Regions from separate parts of the Methylobacterium sp. 001424705 genome, predicted to be linked through region 3. Evidence: predicted binding sites of a transcription regulator. Region 3 holds the regulator's gene; each other region holds the start of a gene.
What was found. Region 3 encodes PhoB, which activates phosphate uptake and scavenging genes when phosphate is short. Its sites were predicted from a motif close to TGTCATNNANCTGTCAT; they were not measured.

Region 1: the regulator PhoB is predicted to act here: its motif matches at 4,931-4,947, upstream of AC6EUL_RS11925 (PhoX family protein).
Region 2: the regulator PhoB is predicted to act here: its motif matches at 5,436-5,452, upstream of AC6EUL_RS04520 (alkaline phosphatase D family protein).

Annotation. Positions count from the first base shown of each region.
Region 1 covers NZ_JCBANU010000013.1:92,782-99,802, forward strand. Annotated here, with positions in the region: gene AC6EUL_RS11915 (AI-2E family transporter) at 66-1,970, shown strand; gene topA (type I DNA topoisomerase) at 2,130-4,904, shown strand; gene AC6EUL_RS11925 (PhoX family protein) at 5,006-6,988, shown strand.
Region 2 covers NZ_JCBANU010000003.1:211,463-218,483, forward strand. Annotated here, with positions in the region: gene AC6EUL_RS04500 (LysR family transcriptional regulator) at 1-186, opposite strand, end outside; gene AC6EUL_RS04505 (dicarboxylate/amino acid:cation symporter) at 390-1,700, shown strand; gene AC6EUL_RS04510 (bifunctional allantoicase/(S)-ureidoglycine aminohydrolase) at 1,786-2,625, shown strand; gene AC6EUL_RS04515 (malate synthase G) at 3,017-5,179, shown strand; gene AC6EUL_RS04520 (alkaline phosphatase D family protein) at 5,496-7,021, shown strand, end outside.
Region 3 covers NZ_JCBANU010000024.1:49,033-56,053, reverse strand. Annotated here, with positions in the region: gene pstC (phosphate ABC transporter permease subunit PstC) at 1-565, shown strand, start outside; gene pstA (phosphate ABC transporter permease PstA) at 599-1,489, shown strand; gene pstB (phosphate ABC transporter ATP-binding protein PstB) at 1,542-2,360, shown strand; gene phoU (phosphate signaling complex protein PhoU) at 2,446-3,171, shown strand; gene phoB (phosphate regulon transcriptional regulator PhoB) at 3,202-3,906, shown strand; gene AC6EUL_RS17610 (matrixin family metalloprotease) at 3,960-4,988, opposite strand; gene AC6EUL_RS17605 (SDR family NAD(P)-dependent oxidoreductase) at 5,081-5,893, opposite strand; gene AC6EUL_RS17600 (MFS transporter) at 5,968-7,021, opposite strand, start outside.

The DNA.
Region 1 (7,021 bases), on a different contig from region 3:
CCCCGCGCGCCCGATGCCGTCGCATCGGCTGCCGCGTCGCTCACCCCAACGAGACCGATCCATCCATGAGCGACGATCCCATCACCGCCCGCCTCCTGCGGCAGGCGATGCCGGTCTTCACGACCCTGGCCTCCTGCCTCCTCGTGATCACCATCGCGGCGGCCCTGTATCTCGGCCGCGACGTCTTCGTGCCGGTGACCCTGGCGATCCTGCTCAGCTTCGTCCTGGTGCCCGGCGTGCGCCTCCTGCGCCGCATCCGGGTCCCGCGGGCGCTCGCCGTCCTGGTCGTGGTGCTCACCGCCTTCGGGGCGCTCCTCGGGGTCGCCCTCCTGATCGCCAACGAGACGGCGCAGCTCGCCTCCGACCTGCCCCGCTACCAGGTGACGATGCGCGAGAAGATCGCCTCCCTGAAGGAGGCGACCGCCGGCAGCGGCACCCTCTCGCGCATGGTCGACATGGTGCAGGATCTCAGCGCCGAGCTGCAGCCGGACCCGAACGCGACCCCGCCCGAGGGCAGCGCAGGCAGCCTCGCCCATCCCCTCCACGTCCAGATCGCCTCGGCCAAGGCCGGGCTGCTCGGAACCCTCGGCGCCGTCGCCGGCCCGATCCTGCATCCCCTCGCCACCACGGGCCTGATCCTGATCTTCACGATCTTCATCCTGCTGCAGCGAGAGGATCTGCGGAACCGCGCGATCCGGCTGGCGGGCTCGGGGGACCTGCGCCGGACCACGGCGGCCATCGACGACGCGGTGGCCCGCCTCAGCCGGTTCTTCCTGGCCCAGCTCGTCCTCAACATCGCCTTCGGCCTCGTGATCGGCCTCGGCCTGTGGTGGATCGGCGTGCCGAACCCGATCCTGTTCGGGGTGCTGGCCGCGATCATGCGCTTCGTGCCCTATATCGGCGCGGCGATCAGCGCCCTCCTGCCCCTCATCGTGGCCGCCGCCGTCGATCCGGGCTGGAGCATGGTCATCGCCACCGCGATCCTGTTCGTGGTGGTGGAGCCCATCGCCGGCCACGTGGTCGAGCCCCTGCTCTACGGCCATTCCACCGGGCTCTCGCCCATCGCGGTGATCCTGGCCGCCACCCTCTGGGCCTTCCTGTGGGGACCGATCGGCCTCGTGCTGGCGACCCCCATCACCGTCTGCCTCGTGGTGCTGGGGCGCCACATCGAGCGGCTCTGGTACCTCGACGTCATCCTGGGCGACCGCCCCGCCCTGTCGCCGCCGGAGATCTTCTACCAGCGCATGCTGGCGGGCGACCCCGAGGAGGCGATCGACCAGGGCCGGATGTTCCTCAAGGCCCGCGCCCTCGTCACCTATTACGACGAGGTGGTGCTGGCCGGCCTGCTGATGGCGCAGGAGGACCTCTCCCGCGGCACCCTCGACCGGACCCGCCAGGACGAGGTCGGCACCGCGCTCCGGGCCGTGGTCGCCCGCCTCGGGACCGTGCCGGCGGGCCGGACGATCGGTTCCTCCGCCTCGGCCGGCAATTCCGAGACCTCGGCGGCCATCGCCGCCATCGGGCCCGACCGGCAGGTCGCCGCCGTGGTGCTGCGCCCGGAGGACCTCCCGGCCCGCTGGCGGGCGGCCCGGCCCGTGCTCTGCGTGTCGAGCCGTGGCCCCTTCGACGAGGCGGCCACCGCGATGCTGGGGCAGATCCTCGGCCGGCACGGCCTCGGCGCACAGGTGATGTCGATGGCGGAGCTTCGCCGGGGCGAAACGCCGGACGATCTCTCGGGGATCGCCCTGGTCTGCTTCTCCTACCTGGAGCCCGTCAGCCTGTCGCAGATCCGGCTGAACGTCCGCCAGGCGCGGCGGGCGATTCCCGGCGTCCGGGTCCTCGTCGGCTTCTGGCGCGAGCGGGATCCGGCCTCCCTCGACCGGCTGCGCCGCACCCTCTCCGCCGACGTGCTGGTGACCACCCTGAACGGGGCGCTCGACGCCGCCCTGACCTTCGCCAAACGGGGGTGAGGCCGGGCCGGGCCAGGGGGGCCATTTGACATCCCCCTGGGCTTGACCCACTTCTCCCCCGCGCCGACCCCCTCTCCGGACGGGTGGCGACGCCCCCCGCACAATCTGCGCATGGACGTTGCTGCGGGTCAGGCCCTGACGAGAGGCTAGTACCAGCACATGAAAGTCGTCGTCGTCGAGTCGCCGGCCAAGGCCAAGACGATCAACAAGTATCTCGGCCGCGACTACGAGGTTCTCGCCTCGTTCGGCCATATCCGAGACCTTCCGGCCAAGGACGGCTCCGTCGATCCGGAGGCGGACTTCCACATGCTGTGGGAGCTCGACGATCGCGGATCGAAGCGCGTCTCTGACATCGTCAAGGCGCTGAAGGGCGCCGACGGCCTGATTCTCGCCACCGACCCGGATCGCGAGGGCGAGGCGATCTCCTGGCACGTGGTCGAGGCGCTCACCGCCCGCCGCGCCCTCAAGGGCATGCCGGTGGAGCGCGTGACCTTCAACGCCATCACCAAGACGGCGGTGGAGACCGCCATGCGCCAGCCCCGGCAGATCGACCAGGCGCTGGTCGACGCCTACCTGGCCCGCCGGGCGCTCGACTACCTCGTGGGCTTCAACCTCTCGCCGGTGCTGTGGCGCAAGCTGCCCGGCGCCCGCTCGGCCGGGCGCGTGCAGTCGGTGGCGCTGCGCCTCGTCTGCGAGCGCGAGCGCGAGATCGAGGTCTTCAAGCCGCGGGAATACTGGTCCCTGGTGGCGACCCTGGTGACGGAGACCGGCGCCAGCTTCGAGGCCCGCCTCACCGGCGCGGACGGCAAGCGCATCCAGCGCCTGGACGTCGGCACCGGCGAGGAGGCGGCGGCCTTCAAGCGCGATCTCGAACTCGGCACCTTCTCGGTCGGCAGCGTCGAGGCCAAGCCCGCCAAGCGCCACCCCGCCCCGCCCTTCACCACTTCGACCCTGCAGCAGGAGGCCTCCCGCAAGCTCGGGATGGCGCCGGCCCAGACCATGCGCGCCGCCCAGAAGCTCTACGAGGGTGTGGAGATCGACGGCGAGACGGTGGGCCTCATCACCTACATGCGGACCGACGGCGTCGACATGGCGCCCGAAGCCATCGCCGACGTGCGCCGGGTCGTCGCCCAGGAATACGGCGAGCGCTACCTGCCGGGTGCGCCGCGCAAATACAGCGTCAAGGCCAAGAACGCCCAGGAGGCGCACGAGGCCGTGCGCCCCACCGACATGGGCCGTCTGCCCAAGGCGGTGGCCCGCACCGTCGATGCCGAGCAGGCCAAGCTCTACGAGCTGATCTGGACCCGCACGGTGGCGAGCCAGATGGAATCGGCCGAACTGGAGCGCACGACGGTGGACGTCGTCGCCCAGGTCGGGCCGCGCACGCTGGAGCTGCGCGCCACCGGCCAGGTGGTGAAGTTCGACGGCTTCCTCACCCTCTACCAGGAGGGCAAGGACGACGAGGAGGACGAGGACGGCCGGCGCCTGCCGCCCATGAAGGCGGGCGACCCGCTCAAGCGCGAGCGCATCGCCTCGACCCAGCACTTCACCGAGCCGCCGCCGCGCTATTCCGAGGCCAGCCTCGTCAAGCGCATGGAGGAGCTCGGCATCGGCCGGCCCTCCACCTACGCCGCCGTGCTGCAGACCCTGCGCGACCGCGAATACGTGCGGATCGACAAGAAGCGCCTCGTGGCCGAGGACAAGGGCCGCCTCGTCACCGGCTTCCTCGAGAGCTTCTTCAAGCGCTACGTCGAGTACGACTTCACCGCCGATCTCGAGACGCAGCTCGACCGGGTCTCGAACGCCGAGATCGACTGGCGCGAGGTGCTGCGCGACTTCTGGCGCGACTTCTCCGCCGCGATCGCCGGCACCAAGGAGCTGCGCGTCGCGGAGGTGCTCGACGCGCTCAACGACCTGCTCGGCGCCCACATCTTCCCCGAGAAGGCCGACGGCTCGAACCCGCGCACCTGCCCCACCTGCGGCTCCGGCCAGCTCTCCCTGAAGCTCGGCAAGTTCGGCGCCTTCGTGGGCTGCTCGAACTATCCGGAGTGCAAGTACACGCGCCAGCTCGCCGCCTCGGGCGTCGAGGGCGACGGCGAGGGCTCGTCGGAGAACGGCGGTCAGCCCGGCACGCGGGTGCTCGGCAACGATCCCGCCTCCGGCCTGCCCGTGACGGTGCGCGACGGCCGCTTCGGTCCCTTCGTCCAGCTCGGCGAGGCCGCGGCCGAGAAGGAGGCGCCCAAGCCCAAGCGCTCCTCGATCCCGAAGGGCACCAGCCCGTCCTCGGTCGACCTGGAGATGGCCCTGAAGCTGCTCGCCCTGCCGCGCGAGGTGGCCCGCCACCCCGAGACCGGCGAGCCGATCCTGGCCAATCTCGGGCGCTTCGGGCCGTACGTGCAGCACGGCAAGATGTACGCGAATCTCGGGCGCGACGACGACGTGCTGGAGATCGGCGCCAACCGGGCCATCGACCTCATCGTCGCCAAGGAGCAGGGCGGCGGCCGGCGCGGGCCGGCGGCCGATCCGGGCCGGCCCCTCGGCGAGCACCCGGAGACGGGCAAGCCCATCGTGGTGAAGTCGGGCAAGTACGGCCCCTACGTCACCGACGGCACCACCAACGCGACGCTGCCCAAGACCATGGCGGCCGAGGCGGTCGACCTGCCCCAGGCCCTGGAGCTGATCGCCGCCCGGGAAGCCGCGGGCGGGGGCAAGAAGAAGGCTCCGGCCCGCAAGGCGGCGGGCGCCAAGGCCCCGGCGAAGAAGGCGGCGGTCAAGAAGGCCCCTGCGGCGAAGGCCGCCGGGAAGACGGCTGCAGCGGACGGGGACGAGGCCTCGGCCAAGCCCGCCGCGAAGGCGACGGCCGCCAAGAAACCGGCGAAGGGCACCAAGGCTGCGGCCGAGAAGCCCGCCGCCGCGGCACGCCGGAAGGCTTAAGGATCGGTGGCCGGGGCACCGGCCGCTGTCACACCGGTGCCATGCGGGCGGGGTAGCGGGGACGGTCGTCAGCCCGCGCCCCGCACCGGACCCGCCACGCCATGACCGCATCGAACCAGAACCGCTCGCAGGCCGCCGAGGCCGCCGAGGATCGCGGGTCGAACGGCAGCGCCAACCCGACCTTCGGCGACGTGGTGGCGGCGCGCTTCGATCGGCGCGACCTCCTGCGCGGTCTCCTCGGGGTCGGCGCCATCGCGGCGGTGGTGACGCCCCGCGCCCTGGCCGCCGGCGGGGCGGTGGGTCCGGCGTCGCCGGCCAGCGACTCCCGATTCCCGTTCGCGGAGATCGAGGCCGGCTCGGACGCGCACCACCACGTCGCCGCAGGGCACGATGCCGAGATCCTGATCCGCTGGGGCGACCCGGTGCTGCCCGGCGCGCCCGCCTTCGACCCGCGCAATCAGTCCGCGGCGGCACAGGCCCAGCAGTTCGGCTACAACAACGACTTCGTCGGCTACTTCCCCATGCCGGGGGCGGCCGACCCGGCGGCGCACGGCCTCCTCGTCGTCAACCACGAATACACCAACGAGGAACTCATGTTCCCCGGCCTCGGGCGCCAGGACGGCAAGGCGGTGGACTTCCAGGGCATGACGCGGGCGCTCGTCGACATCGAGATGGCGGCCCATGGCGGCTCGGTTCTCGAGATCCGGCGCCGGGACGGCCGCTGGACGGTGGTGCCGGATTCCAAATACGCCCGCCGCATCACCGCCACGACGCCGATGGCGCTGACCGGCCCGGCCGCCGGCACCGACCGGGTGCGGACCGGCGCCGATCCCAGCGGCCGGTCGGCCCTCGGGATGATCAACAACTGCGCCGGCGGCACGACCCCCTGGGGCACGTGGCTGACCTGCGAGGAGAACATCAACTACTACTTCTCCGGCGCCCTGCCGAAGGACTCGCCGGAGGCCGCCAACCATAAGCGCTTCAACCTGCCGGCCAACGCCTATGCCTGGGGCCGCTTCCACCCGCGCTTCGACCTCGGCCGCGAGCCCAACGAGCCGAACCGCTTCGGCTGGGTGGTGGAGATCGACCCCTTCGACCCGACGAGCGTCCCCAAGAAGCGCACGGCCCTGGGGCGCTTCAAGCACGAGGGCGCGGCCGGCATCGTCGCGAAGGCCGGGCAGTACGTGATCTACCAGGGCGACGACGAGCGTTTCGACTACGTCTACAAGTTCGTCACCCTGGGCCGGGCCGACAGCGGCGACCGCGACCTCCTCGATTCCGGCACCCTGCATGTCGCCCGCTTCGACGCCGACGGGCGCGGCACCTGGATGCCGCTGGTCTTCGGGCAGGGTCCGCTGACGCCCGAGAACGGCTTTGCATCCCAGGCCGACGTGGTGATCGGCGCCCGGCTCGCCGCCGACTGGCTCGGGGCCACCAAGATGGACCGGCCCGAAGACGTCGAGGCCAACCCGAAGACCGGCAAGGTCTACGTGATGCTGACCAACAACGGGAAGCGCAAGGCCGATCAGGTCGACGCCGCCAACCCGCGGGCCGACAATCGGTTCGGCCATATCGTCGAGCTCACCCCCGACGACGGCGACCATGCCGCCACCGGATTCACCTGGGAGATCCTGGTCCGCTGCGGCGACCCGAGCATCGCCCAGGTCGGCGCCACCTTCTCGTCGGCCACCACGACGAACGGCTGGTTCGGGATGCCGGACAATTGCTCGGTCGACGGCCTCGGCCGGCTCTGGGTCGCCACGGACGGCAATGCCCCATCGCGCACCGGCCGCAACGACGGCATCTGGGCGGTGGAGACCGAAGGGGCGGGCCGCGGCACGGGCAAGCACTTCTTCCGCGTGCCCCACGGCGCCGAGATGTGCGGCCCCTATTTCACCCCCGACGACACCACCTTCTTCGTGGCCGTCCAGCATCCCGGCGAGGCCGACGAGGAGGACCCGAAGGCGGTGCCCGCCACCTTCGAGGCGCCCGCCACCCGCTGGCCGGACTTCGACCCGGCGATGCCGCCCCGCCCCGCCGTGCTGACGATCACCCGCCGCGGGGGCGGCCGCGTCGGGACCTGAGGCGGCCCACGGGCGCGGCGCCCGGCGCGACGA
Region 2 (7,021 bases), on a different contig from region 3:
GGTACCCGCCCGCGTCAACGACACGCGACGCGTCGTCCGTTCGAACAGCGCGGTGCCGATCTCCGCTTCGAGATCGCGGATCTGCTGGCTCAGGGGCGGCTGAGCGACACCGAGGCTCTCGGCGGCGGCGGTGAAGCTGAGATGGCGGGCGACGGCCACGAAGTAGCGGAGGTGCCGGAGTTCCATACGCTCAGTCATAGCGAGAAGATCTCAATCAAGACATATCAAATATTTGACGTCTAGATTTCCTGGCAACATGGTGCCGCCGTAGCGGCGGCACCCGAACGACCATGCAGGAAAATGCCAGCACGAATCCTGCAGGGCGGACGACATCGCGTCGAACCGGGGTGTCAAGACACGGAACGGCGCGAAGAGGTACAGGCGTTATGATGAAGCGGTTCTTCGCGTCGTTGTTCGGGCAGGTTGTCGCCGCCCTGGTGCTCGGCATCGTCCTGGGCATGGTCTGGCCGAACTTTGCGGTCACGCTGAAGCCCCTCGGCGACGGCTTCATCAAGCTGATCAAGATGGCGATCGCACCGCTGGTCTTCGGCGTCGTCGTTCACGGCATCGTCGGCGCCGGCGACCTGCGGAAGGTCGGTCGCGTCGGGCTCAAGTCCCTGATCTACTTCGAGGCGGTGACGACCCTCGCCCTAGTGCTCGGCCTCGTCCTCGCCTACGCGTTCGCCCCCGGCCACGGCATGAACGTCGATGTGGCGACCTTGGACGCGAAATCGATCGCCGGCTACACCGACCGGGTCGGTCAGGTCACGGGAACCGTCGACTTCCTGATGAAGCTCATTCCGACCACGTTGGTCGATGCCTTCGCCAAGGGCGATATCCTGCAGGTTCTCATCATCGCGATCCTGTTCGGCTCCGGCCTGTCCCTTCTGGGCGAGCGCGGCAAGCCGCTGGCCGACAGCCTGGAGCGCATCACGGAGGTTCTGTTCAAGATCATCGGCTTCATCGTCAGGCTCGCCCCGCTCGGCGTGCTCGGCGCCGTCGCCTTCACGGTGGGCAAGTACGGCGTCGGTTCGCTGAAGCAGCTCGGCCTGCTGGTGGTGCTGTTCTACGCGGGCGTGGCGTTCTTCGTCTTCGTGGTGCTCGGCGGCATCCTGCGCCTGGCCGGGTTCAGCATCCTCAAGCTGCTCGCCTACCTGCGCGAGGAACTGACCGTCGTGGCCGGCACCGCCTCCTCGGACTGCGTGCTGCCGCAGGTCATGCGCAAGCTGGAGCGCCTCGGCATCAAGGATTCGACCGTCGGCCTCGTGATCCCGACCGGATATTCGTTCAACCTCGATGCCTTCTCACTCTACCTGACCCTCGCCACGGTGTTCATCGCCCAGGCCACCAACACGGATCTCTCCTTCGGACACCTGATGCTGATCCTCGGCATCGCGCTCCTGACCTCGAAGGGCGCGCACGGCGTGCCCGGCTCGGCCATCGTCGTGCTGGCCGCCACCCTGTCGGCGGTCCCGGAAATCCCCGTCATCGGACTGGTGCTCGTGCTGTCGATCGATTGGTTCGTCGGCATCGCCCGGGCGCTGGGCAACCTGATCGGCAACTGCGTGGCGACGGTGGTGATCGCCGCATGGGAAGGCGACATCGACCGGGCGCAGGCCCGGCGTGTCCTCGATGGCCACGGTACGACGGACACGGCCGCGATCCTCGAGACGCCGATCGCGGAACCACGTTCGGCCTGACGCCCCCCGACACCTGCCCCATGCGGTGGCACGGCTGCCAAGCCGGGCTGCCGCCAGTCCAACCCGGATCATCGGAGACGCCTTCATGACCGCCTCGCCCTACAACCCGCCCTGCGGCGGCCTGCCGTCCCAGACCGCGCTGATGACCGGCAGGGCCGTGTTCACCGAGGCCTACGCCGTCATCCCCCGGGGCGTGATGAGCGACATCGTCACCTCCGTCCTGCCCTTCTGGGAGCACACCCAGGCCTGGATGCTGGCTCGCCCCCTCTCGGGCTTCTCCGAGACCTTCGCCCAGTACCTCGTCACCCTCGCCCCCAGCGGCGGCAGCGAGCGGCCCGAACCCGACCCCGAGGCCCAGGCCGTGCTGTTCGTCGTCGAGGGACAGGCCCGCCTCGTCCGCGACGGACAGGTCCACGCCCTCACCCCCGGCGCCTACGCCTACCTGCCCCCCGGCACCACCTGGAGCCTGCGCAACGACGGGGCCGGACCGACCCGCTTCCACTGGATCCGCAAGGCCTACACCCCCGTGCCCGGCCTCGAGGTGCCCCCCGCCTTCGTCACCCACGAGACCGCCGTCGCCCCCGTGCCCATGCCCGGCACCGACGGGGCCTGGGCCACCACCCGCTTCGTCGCCCCCGACGATCTGCGCCACGACATGCACGTCAACATCGTCGCCCTGCGCCCCGGCGCCTCGATCCCCTTCGAGGAGACCCACGTCATGGAGCACGGCCTCTTCATCCTCGAGGGCAAGGCCGTCTACCGCCTCAACCGGGACTGGGTCGAGGTCCAGGCCGGAGACTTCCTCTGGCTGCGCGCCTACTGCCCCCAGGCCTGCTACGCCGGAGGACCCGGACCCTTCCGATACCTCCTCTACAAGGACGTCAACCGGCACGCCCCCCTCTCACCCTTCCGGGGCCGGCGATGAGCGGCGGAGGGCGGAGCGCGACGCGGCGCCCTCCCGCCCCTGGCTGACCCGGGCCCGCATCGTGCGCGCCCGTGCGGCGATCCGGACGATCGCCCACCGCCCCCCGAGCGCGCCTCTGCGCCCCGGGGCCGGGCAGGAGGCCCCGGTGCCGACAACCCACCGGGTTTGTCGATCTCGGTCGGCGCGTCTATTGCGTGGCCCTCCGGACACCGGCTCGGAGCTTTCCGCACCCCGGCGCGGGCGGCCCTCGCCGAGACGACGGTCGCAGGGACGTCGTCGGGCTTCGGGACGCCCTGCGCGAGAACTCGAGACCGGGCGTTCGACATCGGTGGGTTGGCGACGACCGCGGCCGGTGGCATTCCAGCGCAAACCTTCCGTGAATGGATCGAAGATGGATCGAATGGATATCGGCGGCCTCGCCGTCGCCCGCGTGCTGTACGATTTCGTCGCGGAGGAGGCCCTGCCCGGGACCGGCATCTCGCCCGAGGTGTTCTGGGGCGGCCTCGGCGCGATCGTGCGCGACCTGACGCCGAAGAACCGGGCCCTGCTGGCCAAGCGCGATACGCTCCAGGGGCAGCTCGACGCCTGGCACCGGGAGCGGGCCGGCAAGCCGTTCGATCCGGCGGCCTACAAGACGTACCTGAAGGACATCGGCTATCTGCTGCCCGATCCGGGACCGGTGGCGGTGCGGACGGAGAACGTCGACGACGAGATCGCCCGCATCGCCGGGCCGCAGCTCGTCGTGCCGGTCTCGAACGCCCGCTACGCCCTCAACGCCGCCAATGCCCGCTGGGGCTCGCTCTACGATGCCCTCTACGGCACCGACGCGGTCTCGGAGGAGGGCGGCGCGATCCGCAGCGGCGGCTACAACCGCGCCCGCGGCGCCCGGGTCGTGACCCGCGCCCGCAGCTACCTCGACCGCTTCGTGCCGCTGGCCGGCGGCCGCCATGCCGACGTGGTCACCTATGCGGTCGAGCAGGGCGGGCTCGTCGGCAACATGAACACCGGAGAGACCGTCCCGCTCGCGCGACCGGATCTCTTCGTGGGCTATCGCGGCCGGGCCAGCATGCCCGCCTCCCTGCTCCTGCGGCACCACGGGCTGCACGTCGAGGTCGTCCTCGACCGGACGCATCGGATCGGTCGCTTCGATGCGTCCGGCGTCGCCGACATCCTGCTGGAATCGGCCGTCTCGACGATCATGGATCTCGAGGATTCCGTGGCCACGGTCGATGCCGACGACAAGGTCGTCGTCTACCGCAACTGGCTCGGCCTGATGAACGGGACCTTGACGGCCTCCCTCCACAAGGACGGCCGCACCCTGGAGCGGCGCCTCAACCCCGACCGGCACTACATCGCGCCGAACGGCGGCGAGGTGGTGGTGCCGGGCCGCTCCCTGATGCTGGTGCGCAATGTCGGCCACCACATGGACACCGATGCGGTGCTCGACGCCGAGGGCCGCGAGATCCCCGAGGGCATGCTCGACGCCGCGGTCACCGCGATGATCGCGATCCACGATCTCAAGGGGGATTCCGGCCTGCGCAACAGCCGGCGCGGTTCGGTCTACATCGTCAAGCCGAAGATGCACGGGCCCGAGGAGGTCGCCTTAGCGGTCGAACTGTTCGGACGCGTGGAGGCCATGCTGGGTCTCGACGCGAACACCCTCAAGATGGGCATCATGGACGAGGAGCGCCGCACCACGGTCAACCTCGCCGCCTGCATCGCGGCCGCGGCCGAGCGGGTCGTGTTCATCAACACGGGCTTCCTCGACCGCACGGGGGACGAGATCCACACCGCGATGGAGGCCGGCCCGGTCATTCGCAAGAACGACATGAAGGCGACGCCCTGGATCAAGGGCTACGAGGAGAACAACGTCGATGTCGGCCTCGTCTGCGGCCTGCTCGACCGGGCGCAGATCGGCAAGGGCATGTGGGCGGCCCCCGACGCCATGGCCGACATGCTGATGCAGAAGGGCGCCCACCCCAAGGCGGGCGCGAGCACGGCCTGGGTGCCGTCGCCCACCGCCGCGACCCTGCACGCGCTGCACTATCACGAGACCGACGTGCGGGCGCGGCAGGTGGAACTCGCCCGCCGGCCGCGCTCGGCCCTCGACGAGATCCTCGAGATCCCGCTGGCCCGGTCGAACTTCGCCCCCGACGACGTGGCCCAGGAGATCGACAACAACGTCCAGGGCATCCTCGGCTACGTCGTCCGCTGGATCGACCAGGGCGTGGGCTGCTCGAAGGTGCCGGACATCCACGATGTCGGGCTGATGGAGGACCGGGCGACCTTGCGGATCTCGTCGCAGCACATCGCGAACTGGCTCCATCACGGCGTCGTCAGCGAGGAGCAGGTGATGACGGCGCTCAAGCGGATGGCGAAGGTGGTCGATCGCCAGAACGCCGGCGATCCGCTCTACCGCCCCATGGCCCCGGACTACGACGGCCCGGCCTTCCAGGCAGCCAGCGACCTCGTCTTCAAGGGCCGCGCGCAGCCGAACGGCTACACGGAATGGATCCTCACCGAGCGCCGCCGCGCCGCGAAGGCGGCCCGCTAGACCGGCTTCCCATCCACCCGAGCCGGGTGCCGCGGCGCTCGGCTCGGTCTCGGCAGAGCCTGAAGGCGAAACAGGTCCGGTGCGGGCGGCACGCAGGGTCTGCGCCCCGGACGAAAACCTCCCTCGTGCCGCTCTCCTGCCGGGCTTCGGCCCGGCAGACAGGCCCCGCAATCCGCACCGGCATCACCACCGACGACGGCTCCGCATCCCATTCCCGTGCAGGGCAGAAGTCGCGAAAGGCCGCTGCCGCGTGCAGCGTCGTCAAGGCGTCAGACAGGAGCGCCATAGCGGAACCTTCGGAAGGGAGCCCGCCGCCATGTCCGCCTCGTCCCGTTCCAGCCTGACCCGGCGCCCGTTCCTGACCGGTGCCGCCGCCGGCCTCGTCGGTCTCGGCACCGGCGTCGTCCGGCCCGGCCTCAGCCGGGCCGCGGACCGCCCGGTCCTCACCCACGGTTTGCAATCCGGTGACGTCGACGGCGACTCCGCCGTGGTCTGGGCCCGGGCCGACCGCCCCTGCCGGGCGATGATCGCGTGGTCGACGACGGAAAGCTTCGCGGACATTCGCGGCGGCATCTTCGCCGATGCCCTGCCGGCGAGCGACGGCACCGTGAAGGTCGCCCTGAAGGACCTGCCGCCGGGCCAGGACGTCTTCTACCGGGTCCGCCTGCAGGATCTCGCCGCGCCGACGATCCTCGGCGCGCCGCAGGTCGGGCGCTTCCGCACGGCGCCCGCCGAGCGCCGCTCGGTCTCGTTCTGCTGGTCCGGCGACACGGCCGGCCAGGGCTGGGGCATCGACGAGGCCCGGGGCGGGATGACGATCTACGCCGCCATGCTGCGCAACCGGCCGGATTTCTTCCTGCATTCCGGCGACACGATCTACGCCGACGGACCGATCGTACCGGAGGTGCGCCTGCCGGACGGCACCCTCTGGCGCAACCGCGTCACCGAGGCGGTGTCGAAGCCGGCCGAGACCCTGGAGGAGTTCCGCGGACGCTACCGCTACAACCTCACCGACGCGAACGTGCTGGCGATGAACGCCGAGATCCCGATCTTCGCGCAGTGGGACGATCACGAGGTCACCAACAACTGGTGGCCGGGCGAGCCCCTGACCCGGGCCGAACACCTGCGGAAGGCCTATCGCGACCCGAACGTGCTGGCGCTTCAGGTCCGCGCCGCGCGCGCCTTCCACGAATACATGCCGATGCGCTTCGCGCCCTCGGAGCCCGGCCGCGTCTACCGCAAGATCTCGCATGGGCCGCTGGTCGACGTGTTCCTGCTAGACATGCGCTCCTATCGCGGGCCGAACGGCGAGAACCGGCAGACCACCTACGGACCGGAGGCTCACTTCCTCGGCCCGGCGCAGGTCGCCTGGCTCAAGCGCGCGCTCCTCGCCTCCCGCGCGACCTGGAAGGTGATCGCGGCCGACATGCCGATCGGGCTCGTCGTCCCCTACGATTCTCAGCCGCCCTTCGGGTCGGAGGCCGTCGCGCAGGGCGACGGGCCGCCGCTGGGCCGGGAACTCGAGATCGCCGACCTCCTGCGCTTCCTGCGGGATGCGGGCATCCGCAACACGGTCTGGCTGACGGCGGACGTGCACTACGCGGCGGCGCATTACTACGATCCGAACCGGGCGCGATTTCAGCAGTTCGAGCCGTTCTGGGAGTTCGTCGCAGGCCCGCTGCATGCCGGGACCTTCGGTCCCAACGCCCTCGACGACACCTTCGGGCCCCAGCTGCGCTTCGCCAAGGCCCCCCCGCCGGGCCAGACCAACCTCTCGCCCGCCGCGGGCTACCAGTTCTTCGGCCATGTCGCGGTCGAGGGCGCGACGGAGCAGATGACCGT
Region 3 (7,021 bases):
CGGCATGTGGGGCCTGTTCGTGTTCGCCCCGCTCTTCGCCCGCTTCGTGCAGGTGCCGGTGTCGAACCTCGTCGAGGGCATGCCGATCGTCGGCACCCTGTTCTATGCCCGCGTCCCCTCGGGCGTCGGCATCCTCACCGCGGGCATCATCCTGGCCATCATGATCGTGCCCTTCGTGGCCTCGATCACCCGCGACATGCTCGACCAGATCCCGACGGTGCTGCGGGAGAGCGCCTACGGCATCGGCTGCACCACCTGGGAGGTGGTGCGCCACGTGCTGGTGCCCCAGGCCTCGGTCTCCATCATCGGGGCCATCATGCTGGGCCTCGGCCGGGCGCTCGGCGAGACCATGGCGGTGACCTTCGTCATCGGCAACGCCAACCGCCTCTCGGGCTCGGTCTTCGACCCGGGCTCCACCATCGCCTCGCGCATCGCCAACGAGTTCAACGAGGCCGACGGCATGCAGCTGAACGCCCTGATGGCCCTCGGCTGCATCCTCTTCGTCATCACCTTCTTCGTCCTGATCGTCGCGCGCCTCCTCACCCGCCGCGCGAAGGTCGCCTGAGGCCAGCCTCACCGAGTCGTCAGGAGCCGCATCATGGACGCCGCGAACCCCCTCACCACCGCCGCCCCGGCCCGGATCAGCCGGGTCCGGCCCGGCCGCCGGGTCGCCGACCGGATCCTGATCCTGGCGAGCACGATCGCCACGCTGGTGGGCATCGTCGTGCTCGGCTCGATCCTGTTCATGCTGGTGGTCGAGGGCATCAAGGGCGTCTCGCCGACCCTCTTCACCGCCCCGACGCCGGGGCCCGGTTCCGAGGGCGGCGGCATCGCCAACGCGATCCTCGGCAGCCTGGTGATGACCCTCCTGGCCATCCTGGTGGCGACGCCCGTCGGCGTGATGGCGGGGACGTTCCTGGCCGAGTACGGCCGCAACTCGAAGATCGCCGACGTCATCCGCTTCCTCAACGACATCCTGCTCTCGGCGCCCTCGATCCTCATAGGCCTGTTCGTCTACACGCTGATGGTGCGCCCCATGGGCTCCTATTCCGGCTGGGCCGGCGCGGTGGCGCTGGCCATCATCGCCACCCCGGTGATCGTGCGCACCACCGAGGACATGCTGCGCCTCGTGCCCTCGACCCTGCGCGAGGCCGGCGCCGCGCTGGGCGCCCCGCCCTCCATCGTCATCCGGAGCATCACCTGGCGCGGCGCCAGCGCCGGCATCGTCACCGGCATCATCCTGGCCCTGGCCCGCATCGCCGGCGAGACCGCGCCGCTGCTCTTCACCGCGCTCAACAACAACAGCTGGTTCGCCCCCAACCTGATGGGCGGCGTGCCGAACCTGCCCGTGATGATCTACCAGTTCGCCCTCTCGCCCTATCCGAACTGGCAGCAGCTCGCCTGGGCCGGCGCCCTCCTCATCACCGTCACGATCCTCGCCCTGTCGATCGTGGCCCGCTTCGTCATCAAGACCGAGCGGTCGCGCTGACCACCCGCGCGCCGCCTGTCCCCGCCGCTTCGCCCGATAGGATCTTGAACCGATGAACGCCGCCCCCGGGATCACGTCCGCGCAGCTCACCGGACGCCACAAGGCCGACGAGTCCTCACCGGTCCGCATCGCCGTCAAGGACCTGAATTTCTACTACGGCAGCTTCCACGGCCTGAAGTCGGTCAACCTCAACTTCCACGACCGCCAGGTCACGGCGCTGATCGGCCCGTCGGGCTGCGGGAAGTCCACCCTGCTGCGCACCTTCAACCGGATCTACAGCCTGTATCCGGACCAGCGCGCGGAAGGGGAGATCCTCCTCGACGGCCAGAACGTCCTGGATTCCGGGGTCGACCTGAACGAGCTGCGCTCGCGCATCGGCATGGTATTCCAGAAGCCGACCCCGTTCCCGATGTCGATCTACGACAACGTCGCCTTCGGCCTGCGCCTCTACGAGAAGCTGCCCAAGGCCGACCTCGACATGCGCGTCGAGGAATCCCTGCGCAAGGCCGCCCTCTGGGACGAGGTGAAGGACAAGCTCAGGCAATCCGGCATGGGCCTCTCGGGCGGCCAGCAGCAGCGCCTCTGCATCGCCCGCACGGTGGCCCAGCGCCCCGAGGTGATCCTGTTCGACGAGCCGACCTCGGCCCTCGACCCGATCTCGACGGGCCGCATCGAGGAGCTGATCGAGCAGCTGCGTTCGGAATTCACCATCGTCATCGTCACGCACAACATGCAGCAGGCGGCGCGCATCTCGCAGTTCACCGCCTTCATGTATCTCGGCGAACTGGTGGAGTTCGGGCCCACCACGCGCATCTTCATGAATCCGGAAAAGCGCCAGACGCAGGACTACATCACCGGCCGCTTCGGCTGATCCTCCGCCGGCCGGTCTCGGCCCGCGTCCCCCATCACCGCCAGGGCGGGCCCCGACAGGCGGGCCCGATCGAGGAGCGAACCCCATGCCCGACCACATCGTCAAATCCTACGATACGGACCTCGAGGACCTGCGCCGCTCGATCTCCGAGATGGGCGGCATCGCCGAGAAGATGATGACCGAGGCCGGCGAGGCCCTGGTGCGCCGGGACGCGCCCCTGGCCCAGGCGGTGATCGCCGCCGACGCCCGCCTCGACACCCTCCAGCGCGAGATCGAGGAGCGGGCGATCCTGCTCATCGCCCGGCGCCAGCCCCTGGCCATCGACCTGCGCGAGACCGTGACGGCGATCCGCGTGTCGAACGATCTCGAACGCATCGGCGACCTCGCCAAGAACGTCGCCAAGCGCGTCGTGGCGATCGCCGACCAGATCCAGCCGCAGAAGATCGTCATCGGCGTCCAGCACATGAGCGACCTGGTGCAGGAGCAGCTCAAGGACGTCCTCGACGCCTATGCCAGCCGCGACACCAAGGCGGCCCTCGACGTCTGGGAGCGCGACGACGCCATCGATGCCCTCTACAATTCCCTGTTCCGCGAGCTCCTGACCTACATGATGGAGGACCCGCGCAACATCTCGTTCTGCACGCATCTCCTGTTCGTGGCCAAGAACATCGAGCGCATCGGCGACCACACCACCAACATCGCCGAGACGATCCACTACCTCGTCACCGGCGAGAACCTCCTGGCCGAGCGCGAGCGCCCGAAGAACGACGCGTCCAACTACGCCACCGTGGACATGCCCGGCGCGGCCTGACCCCCGTGCCGGTCTGATCGAAAGCGCACGATGAGTACGCGTATCCTGATCGTCGAGGACGAGGAGGCCCTGACCCTCCTCCTCCGCTACAACCTCGAGGCCGAGGGGTTCATCGTCGACTCGGCCGCCCGCGGCGACGAGGCGGACCTGCGCCTGCAGGAGCAGGTGCCCGACCTCGTCCTGCTCGACTGGATGCTGCCGGCCCTGTCGGGGATCGAGCTCTGCCGCCGCATCCGCGCCCGGCGCGAGACCGAGCGGCTGCCGGTCATCATGCTCACGGCGCGGGGCGAGGAGGGCGACCGCATCCGGGGCCTCGGAACGGGCGCCGACGACTACATCGTGAAGCCGTTCTCGGTGCCGGAGCTCCTCGCCCGGGTCCGCGCCCTGCTGCGCCGGGCCAAGCCGGCCCACGTCGCCAACCTGCTGGTGGCCGGCGACATCGAGCTCGACCGGGTCAGCCACCGCATCCGCCGGGAAGGCCGCGAGATCCATCTCGGGCCGACCGAGTTCAAGCTCCTCGAATTCCTGATGCAGAGCCCCGGCCGGGTGTTCTCGCGCGAGCAGCTCCTCGACGGCGTCTGGGGCCACGACGTCTACATCGACGAGCGCACGGTCGACGTCCATGTCGGGCGCCTGCGCAAGGCCCTGAACCGCCCGCGCCAGAGCGACCCGATCCGCACGGTCCGCGGCTCGGGCTACTCCTTCGACGAGATGTTCGAGGCCGAGGCCGAGTAGCCGATCCCGAGGCGCGCCGGCCCAGCCGTCAGGCGGATAGCCGGGCCCGCCGCCTAGGCGAAGATCATCGCATCGGTGGGCAGGTGGACGGTGAAGGCCTTGCCCTCGTCGACCCAGCCCGGACCGGCGGCGCCGTGGTTGATGCCGTTGGCTTCCTCGGCACTGCCGGCGAAGTGATGCTGGCCGGTCTGGGTGTTGTAGAAGCGCTCCAGGGTCAGGCCGCCGGGGGCGCCCGCATCCGCGTAGGCCTCGAAGGCCACGCCCTCGTACGTGTAGGTCGGCGCCGTCTTGAGGACCTGGTCCCGCTCGGCGACGCTCGTCGTGAAGAAGTGGGCGTTCGAGGCCGTGTCGAAGAACCGGAACACGTCCACCGTGTCGGCGCCCTGGGCCGGGGCCGCCCACGGGGTGCCCTCGTAGGTGAACCACGGCAGCGTCTTTTCGATCTGCGCCTTCTCGGCCGTGCTCGTGGTGTAGAAGTGATCCCCCGTATGGGTGTCGTAGAACCGATAGACCGCCGTGACGGCGGTGCCGGCGACCGGGCTCGTCTGTGCCGCCGCGGCCACCACCGGGGCGGGCGGCGCACCGTACAGGGCCTGGATCCCGGCGATGTCGCCGGCCGCCAGGGTCGTGATGCCCCTGTCGAGGATGGCGTTCATCACCTCGGGCTTGGCGTCGTAATGGTCGAGGCCGAGCGCGTGGCCGATCTCGTGCAGCGCCACCAGGGAGAAATCCACGTTCTGGGTGCCGACGATGCGGGCGCCGGAGGCGTGCCAGCCCTCGCCGCTGTCGAAGGTCACCTCCGCGGACTGCATGCGCTGGCCGCTGTAGGAATAGGTGGCGTAGCCCAGGGTCTTGCCGAGCCCGTCGATCCCCCCGAGGGTGAAGTCGATCTGGGCGTTGGCCGTCGCGGCCACCTGCTGGAAGGCGATGTCGGCGGCGGCGGCCCAGGTGGCGAAGGCGGCCTGGAGGAGGCTCACGAAGCCGGTGGGGATCGTGCCGTCGACGGCCCAGGTGACGGTGCCGCCGCCCGTGCCTGCCGCGCCCGTTCCCCAGCGCGGACCTTCCAGCGCATAATCCCCCATCGGCCGCCCTCCCGTGCGTTCGGGCCAGGGTCGGCGGCAGAGGTTGCGAAATCCTTACCGGACCGGCCGCAACGCGTCGGGGCGGCGCGTCCTCACACGATGCTGCGCACCACGCCGCCATCGACGCGCAGCGCCGCCCCGCTGGTGGCGCTGGCGGCCGGGCTGCAGATGTAGGCGACCATGCTGGCGACCTCCTCGACGGTGGCGAGGCGGCCGATCAGCGAGGTCGGGCGGTGCTCGGCCACGAAGGCGCGGCCGGCGGCGTCGAGGTCGACGGCGCCCCCGGTTCCGCCGTCCTGCCCCTGCGCCATGCTCTTCATGAAATCGGCGACCCCCTCGGACAGGGTCGGCCCCGGCAGCACGCTGTTCACGGTGACGCCGCTGCCCGACACGGTCTCGGCGAGCCCCCGGGCCACGGCGAGCTGGGCGGTCTTCGTCATCCCGTAATGGACCATCTCCACCGGGATGTTCACGCCGGATTCGCTGGAGATGAAGACCACCCGGCCCCAGCCGCGCGCGACCATGCCGGGGGTGTAGGCCCGCGCCAGGCGCACGCCGCTCATCACGTTGGTCTCGAAGAACCGCTGCCAGTCCTCGTCCGGGATCTCGAAGAACGGCTTCGGCTCGAAGATGCCGGTGTTGTTCACCAGGATGTCGACGTCCGGCAGGCCGGCGACCACGCGGGCCGCCCCGTCCGGACTGGCGACGTCCCCGGGCGCCCCGATGAAGCCGGCACGGCCGGTCTCGCGCTTCAGGCGGTCGACGGCGTCGCGGACGCGGTCCTGCGTCCGCCCGTTGATCGCCACGTTGGCGCCGAGTTCGCCCAGGGCCTTGGCGATGGCGTAGCCGATGCCGCTGGTGGAGCCGCTGACGAGGGCGCGCTTGCCGGACAGGTCGAGGTTCATGGGATCGTCCTTCGGAGAGGCACTGATCCGGGTCAACGCGCAGGTCGGGCCCTGGTGCGATCGCGGCGGATGCGTCAGGCGCGGGGCTGGCGCCGCAGGACGCTGGTCACCGCCCCGAGGCTCGCCAGCGCGACGGCGCACCACAGGGTCGCGGTCACCGGCCCGGCCGGCGGGCCGCCCTGGTGCAGGCCGAAGATCACCGCCACCAGGGCCGCGCCGAAGGATTGTCCGGTGAGGCGGGCGGTGGACTGCATCCCGCTCGCCCCGCCGCTGCGGTCCCGCGGGGCGCTGGTGATGATGACCTTGTTGTTGGGCGACTGGAACAACCCGAAGCCGAGGCCGCACAGGGTCAGGCGCCAGGCGATGTCGGGATGCGACGCGCCCGCGGGGAGGAGGGCCGTCGCCGTCAGGCCGGTGGCCATCAGGGCGAGGCCGAGGCCGCCGAGCAGCCCCGGGGCGTAGCGGTCGGCGAGGCGCCCCGAGATCGGGGCCATCAGGGCGATGGCCAGGGGCCACGGCGTCATCAGGAAGCCGGTCTGGGTCTCGGAGAGGTGCAGCACGTCCTGGAAGTAGAAGGGCAGGGCGACGTAGGCCATCATCTGGGCCGCGAAGGAGGCGACCGAGCTCGCCATCGACAGGGCGAAGGCGGGGATCCGCAGGAGGTCGACGGGCAGGAGCGGGCGCGCCAGCCGGGTCTGGGTCCGGACGAACACCGCGCCGATCGCCAGGGCCGCCCCGATCTCGGCCAGCGCCACGCCCCGGGTCGCCGGGTCGCCGAGGCCGTCGACCCCGATGATGAGGAGCCCGAAGGTCACGGCGTTGAGGAGGGCGCTGCGGAGGTCGAAGCGCCCGCCGTTCCGGGGCGTCGCCGGGAGGGTGCGGGCCCCCACCGTCAGGGCGATCAGCCCCACCGGCAGGTTGACCAGGAACAGCCAGGGCCAGCTCGCCACCGACAGGATGGCGGCCGCCACCGTCGGACCGGCGGCGGAGGCCATGGCCACCACCAGGGCGATGTTGCCGACGCCGCGCCCGATCATCCGCTGCGGGTAGATGAAGCGCACCAGGGCGGTGTTCACGCTCATGATGCCGGCCGCCCCGAGCCCCTGCGCGATCCGCGCGGCCACCAGG